Regions from separate parts of the Enterococcus sp. AZ126 genome, predicted to be linked through region 3. Evidence: predicted binding sites of a transcription regulator. Region 3 holds the regulator's gene; each other region holds the start of a gene.
What was found. Region 3 encodes CtsR, which represses protease genes until heat stress. Its sites were predicted from a motif close to TTGGTCAAAAAAGGTCAAANA; they were not measured.
Positions count from the first base shown of each region.

Region 1: the regulator CtsR is predicted to act here: its motif matches at 930-950, upstream of clpP (ATP-dependent Clp endopeptidase proteolytic subunit ClpP).
Region 2: the regulator CtsR is predicted to act here: its motif matches at 1,237-1,257, upstream of clpB (ATP-dependent chaperone ClpB).

Region 1 is NZ_JBIOSB010000001.1:3,294,294-3,296,503, forward strand. Features, by position in the region: gene IGI43_RS15425 (ISL3 family transposase) at 1-169, shown strand, start outside; gene clpP (ATP-dependent Clp endopeptidase proteolytic subunit ClpP) at 252-848, opposite strand; gene IGI43_RS15435 (TM2 domain-containing protein) at 1,022-1,498, opposite strand; gene IGI43_RS15440 (hypothetical protein) at 1,697-2,210, shown strand, end outside.
Region 2 is NZ_JBIOSB010000001.1:568,441-570,650, forward strand. Features, by position in the region: gene clpB (ATP-dependent chaperone ClpB) at 1-979, opposite strand, end outside; gene mgtA (magnesium-translocating P-type ATPase) at 1,435-2,210, opposite strand, start outside.
Region 3 is NZ_JBIOSB010000001.1:2,318,299-2,320,508, forward strand. Features, by position in the region: tRNA gene IGI43_RS10965 (tRNA-Pro) at 84-157, shown strand; gene IGI43_RS10970 (CtsR family transcriptional regulator) at 504-971, shown strand; gene IGI43_RS10975 (ATP-dependent Clp protease ATP-binding subunit) at 976-2,210, shown strand, end outside.

The DNA of each region.
Region 1 (2,210 bases), 980 kb from region 3:
TAAGCATGCTCTAGAATTATCCTATTCCAATGGCCCATTGGAATGCTTGAACAACCATATCAAAGTGTTAAAGAGAAATGCGTATGGGTTTCGTAACTTTTATAACTTTAAATTGAGAATTGCTTTATGCTTTGGTAACGTTCTTTTTCAGCCGAATAGAAAAACCTAGAGGTATTTTCCTCTAGGCCTTACAATAATTGATTTAATTCTTTGGATTTTCTTCACCAACATTAGTTGACAAAGAGCCTTTATTATTTGCTTAAAGAACTGCTGTTTTCCATTACTTCATCAATCAAACCGTATTCTTTTGCTTGTTGAGCTGTCATAAAGTTATCACGATCTGTGTCACGTTCAATGACTTCAAGTGGTTGGCCAGTGCGTTCTGCTAAGATTTTATTCAAGCGATCACGTGTATCAAGAATGTGTTTAGCTGCAATCTCAATCTCAGTTGCTTGCCCTTGTGCGCCACCTAGTGGTTGGTGGATCATAATTTCGGCATTCGGTAATGCAAAACGTTTGCCTTTTGTACCAGCCGTTAATAAGAAACTTCCCATAGAAGCTGCCATACCAAGGACGATTGTTTGTACATCCGCTTTAACAAAATTCATTGTATCAAAAATTGCTAATCCAGCAGAAACACTTCCTCCTGGTGAGTTGATATAGATATAGATATCTTTTTCAGAGTCCTGTGCATCCAAAAATAGTAATTGGGCAATGACTGAGTTTGCTACATTATCATCGATCGGACCACTTAACATGATAATTCTATCTTTTAATAATCGTGAATAAATATCATATGCTCTTTCTCCACGAGATGATTGTTCAATGACTGTTGGTATTAAATTCATAGTATATTCCTCCTATATAAAAAACTCTTCAAATCATTTTATCACAAAGCATACCTTAATGCTTAAAAAAAGTATACTTTATTGGTCAACAAAGGTCAACTTTAATGCATTAAACTAAGCAAAAAAAAGTAATTAAAAAGCCTTAGAATATCCTAAGACTTTATTGACGATTTTTATGAAGTTACAACAATATTTCCATTTTGATCTGCAGGTTTAAGCAATGTAATAATCGTTGTGAAAAATGCTACTATTCCTGGGATTGCTGTCCAACTGAATACTAGGTACATAATTCCTTTTCCAATGAAATCAGAATAGAACTTATGTGCACCTAACCAGCCTAAGAAAAATGCTAATATAAAATAAACCCATTTATTAACGACTCTCCCATGTTGTACATAACCACCAACTGTTTGTGTATTATTATTTTCATTAACAATATTGATATTGATTTTATCTTGTAAATTTTCTGCTGCACTTACAGTCTTTTCTGTTTTATGGATGATTAATTCATCGCCATCTTCGAATACGTCAACGAGATCACCAATCTCTGGCTTAAAATTAAACCATTCATATAATGCATGTGTTGTGCTGCCATCTTCATTTGCAATGACTACATCATCAAAATCTAACTTAATAACCTTTTTCCCCATATTAAATTCTCCAACTCCCTATGTTATATTATATAATCAATTGAATGTGTAATATAGACATTTCAAGAAAGTAAATAATCAAAAAATAAAAAAAATTAAAAATAAGTAAGGACAATAAAATTTTTTCATATTTTTTTGTTCACTTGAAAGAATATGGTATACTGAAAAAACAAGAAAGAAAAGAGTGAGGGAATCCGAATGGTTGTTTTTATAGCAGGTATGACTGGTGTCTTGATTGGCGCAGTTATTGTATCGATTGGTGTTGCTTTACGCGTAACCTATGATGAACGCAAAGCGCTACGCTATCGAGAATTAGAAAATTTTGTCAAAGAGATAGAGACATTGAATCTTTTAAATAAAAAAATCAATGAGATTTTACAAAAAAGAGATATCTATGTAGACAAGTCTGTAAATTTCCTATCGATGGATGATTGTTATATCAGTATTGATGATTTTATTTATTTAGAATCATTTTCGGCACAAAATAATTTTTATTTGCCGACCTATTTGATTGAAGAATTTTTTAAGAAAATTGCCCATAGAAAAGTGATTTTAACACCAGATGAAGTGATCTCAATGGGTGGAAGTACTTACAAAGGCGGCCGAGTTATTTTAGAAAGCTTTTCTGAAGAGTTACTTTCTATTATTGAAGATAAAAAAAGACAAATGAAACGTTTAACCAATAAACCTTTGTATTATTTTCAAAGAAATT
Region 2 (2,210 bases), 1.7 Mb from region 3:
TTTCCATATATTGACGATATTCGTCTAATGTTGTTGCACCAATCAAATGCAGTTCACCACGAGCCAACATTGGTTTTAATAAGTTTCCAGCATCCATACTACCTTCTGTTTTTCCTGCACCAACGATATTGTGTATTTCATCGATGAATAAAATAATTCGTCCTTCACTTTTCTTTACTTCTTTTAAAACTGCTTTTAATCTTTCTTCAAATTCACCGCGGAATTTTGCTCCTGCAATCAATGCACCCATATCTAGTGAAAAAATTGTTTTATCTTTTAGATTTTCCGGCACATCTTTACGAACGATACGTTGTGCTAATCCTTCAATGATGGCCGTTTTACCAACACCTGGTTCACCAATCAAAACAGGATTATTTTTTGTTTTACGTGAAAGAATTCGAATCACATCACGGATTTCTTCATCACGACCGATAATAGGATCTTGATTGCCACTTTTTACTTGCTGTACTAAATCTACCCCATATTTTTCTAATGCTTTGTATTGTTCTTCTTGATTTTTAGAAGTCACACGATCTCCCCCTCTCATGTCTTCAATATTTTTACGTAGTTCTTTTTCTGTGATACCCTGACTCGTTAAATATTTCGTTAATCGATAATTTTTTAATTTCATCAACGCTAAAATCACGATTTCAGTTGCTAGAAACTCATCTTGAAATGATTCTCTAAGTTTGTCCGCTTCACCTAATAAGTTAAACAGATTTTGACTCATGCTTTGACCATATTGGATGTTGCTGCCTTGGATGCTTGGATATTCATCAATTGCTTGATCGATTTCACGTTCAAAAGCTTCTACGTCAACTCCAGCGTCTGTATAAAAGTTACGTCCAAAATGATTTGGCTGCAAAAAAATCTTCCATAGATGTGCAATATCGATTTCTTGATGATGACGAGTAACTGCGACCTGTTGCGCCTCTGCGATTGCTTCTTGTAATGTCGTTGTCATTTTTTCGATGTTCATAGAATTACCTCCTAAATTTAAAAGCTGTGTAGATCCAATCAGTTCCGACTGGAAAATAGAAAACTGTACCGTTTTTATTCACGTTGTATTTTTATCTTTTTTCTGAGGAACTAGCCTACAGAGCTAAATATTGTGAAAGAATTACGACTTCATTTGATTTTGATTTAAAAACAGCTCGTAAATCTCACTTATATAAATAGTATCGTTAATTTATCAAAAAAACAGTACGTCTTTTGTACTATTTTTTTAAGGTCTAAAGTTTGATCATTATTGACCTTATAAATTTATTATACTCCTTTGGTCAGTAAAGGTCAATAAATAAACGCATTTTTTTGACGAAATTTCTCATCTAATTTTATGATAACGCAATGAGCTATTTAAGCAAAAGATAAGCTGTTAGATAGACAAAAAAGATTGAGCGCCACTTTTAGTGAGACTCAATCTTTTAATTGATTTTATAGTAATTCTCCAAATCGTTTTACATAGAATTTTTTTACGATCATTACCAAGAATAAATATAAAAATACTGTCAATCCTAACCAAGCAAAATAGTTTAGAGGTAGTTCAGCCAAACCTAAGCTTTGACCAAAACTTGTAAATGGTAAAACTGTACCAACTGCGATCCCTAACGATGTGATGGTCGTCAAAATAAAGGATGCTCGACTTTGTAAAAATGGAATTTTAGGCGTCCGCAACGTATGAATCACCAAAGTTTGTGACCAAAGTGATTCTATAAACCAGCCTGCGTGAAAAATCGCAATGAAAGCAGCTTGTTGTTCCGGTCCCAGATCATGATAATTTCCGCCTACCAATTGAGGACAAATAACAAAGTACATTAATAAATAGGTGGTAATATCAAAGACTGAACTAGTCGGTCCTAACCACTTCATAAACGAACCTATTTTTGAAGCATCCCATTTCTTGGGCTGTTCCAAATACTCATCATCTACATGATCCCACGGTATCGACATACATGAAATATCATAAATCAAATTCAAAAAGAGTAATTGCAGTGGTAACATTGGCAAAAACGGTAAAAAGATACTCGCAACAACAACTGAAAACATATTACCAAAATTAGAACTTGCCGTCATTTTGACATACTTCATGACATTTCCAAAAGTCGTTCTACCAGCTAATAATCCACGCTCCAACACCATTAAGTCTTTTTCTAATAAAATAACATCGGCAGATTCTTTTGCGATATCGACTGCTGTATCAACAGAAATAC
Region 3 (2,210 bases):
GTTAAAGTATTTGACTGCGGATTAAAAGGTTCAGAGAATTTAGGTCCTTTTGAACGTTTAGTCTTTTTTTATTATTATAGCTACGGGAAGTAGCTCAGCTTGGTAGAGCACTTGGTTTGGGACCAAGGGGTCGCAGGTTCGAATCCTGTCTTCCCGATTATTTTAATTTCGTATGAACACCACTCATTCTTTTGAGTGGTGTTTTGTTGTTTTATAATATTTTAAAGAATTGATTGAAAAGAACTTAGCGGATAAAATAGAAAAAATTGATTTTTGAGGTTATCAATGGAATAGCTTTACGATAATCATTGTATCTCTGGGAAAGTTCTAGAAAAGTATGGGGTTGGGACAGAAGCGTTTAACTTACTTCCTAGCCTTATACTTTAAATTTACTAAAAGCTGTAAATAATCTTTTCTTATCAAATTAGGCATTCTCCTTTATTAAACACTTAAAATTATGTATAATTAAGGTCAGTATTAGTCAAGGGAAAAGGATGAGTGTGATGAGTAATCAAAATACTTCGGATTTAATAGAAGCATATTTAAAAAAGATTCTTGAAGAAAGCAGTAAAATTGAGATTCGTAGAGCTGAAATGGCTCACTTATTCAATTGTGTTCCCTCCCAGATTAATTATGTTATCAACACGCGTTTTACAATTCAACGAGGATATTCTGTGGAAAGTAAACGTGGCGGTGGTGGTTACATTAGGATTGCTAAAGTCCAAATTTCTGATAGTGACCAATTATTAAAGCAAATGGCTCAATTTACGGGTAGTGAACTTTCAGAAAAAGATGCGTTGATTTTCGTACAAAAGTTGTATGAAGAAGAAGTTATAACTAAAAGAGAAGGAAATCTGATACTGTCTGTTCTTGGTAAACAGGTTTTAGGTAAAACAGGATCAAATGAAGATTATTTACGTGCTCAATTGATGCATTCATTTTTAGAACGTTTGAGTTACGAGGAGGAATGATAGTATGGATGAATTATTTACTGAAAGTGCCAAGGCAGTATTAGCTATTGCACAAGAAGAAGCAAAATATTTTAGGCATCAATCTGTTGGCTCAGAACATTTATTGTTAGCATTAGTCTTAGAGCCAAATGGAATTGCCGGGAAGTCATTGCGTCAATTAAACGCAGATAAGAATGATATTCGTGAAGAAATAGAACACCTAACTGGCTACGGAACTGTTAAGGGATACCCCAAAGGTGCATATTTGCCTTATTCTCCTCGTGCAAAACAAATTTTTGCTTATGCAGGTGATGAAGCCAAGCGTTTAGGAGCACCAAATATCGGAACAGAACATATTCTACTAGGATTGTTAAGAGATGAAGATATATTAGCTTCACGTATTTTATTAAATTTAGGTTTAAGCTTGTCTAAAATGCGTCAGTTAGTGATGAAAAAAATAGGCATTACTGATCCACAAATGAGTGGTAATGTGGGGCGTCGTCGGAATAATCAAGCCCAAAAAGCAGCGCCTAAAGGAACACCAACATTGGATTCATTAGCGCGTGATTTGACGAAGTTGGCACGTGAAAACAATCTAGATCCTGTAGTTGGACGTTCGCAAGAAGTTAGACGATTGATTCAAATTTTAAGTCGTCGTACTAAGAATAATCCTGTTTTAGTTGGTGAACCTGGGGTCGGTAAGACTGCAATCGCTGAAGGATTGGCGCAAAAAATAGTGAACGGTGAAGTTCCTGAAGATATGCTGGAAAAACGCTTGATGATGTTAGATATGGGTGCTTTAGTTGCGGGGACCAAGTATCGCGGTGAATTTGAAGATCGACTAAAAAAAGTCATCGATGAAATTTATCAAGATGGCGAAGTTATTTTGTTTATCGATGAATTGCATACTTTAATTGGTGCAGGTGGTGCTGAAGGTGCGATCGACGCATCAAATATTTTAAAACCAGCACTTGCAAGAGGAGAATTGCAAACGATCGGTGCAACAACATTGGATGAATACCAAAAATATATCGAAAAAGATTCAGCATTGGAACGTCGTTTTGCTCGTGTACAAGTTGATGAGCCAACTCCTGAAGAAGCAGAAGAAATTTTAAAAGGGCTGCGTTCACGTTATGAAGAGCATCATGGTGTAGAAATTACGGATGATGCATTACATGCAGCTGTTCAATTATCTGTACGTTACATCAATTCTCGTCAGCTGCCAGATAAAGCAATTGATCTGATGGATGAGTCTTCAGC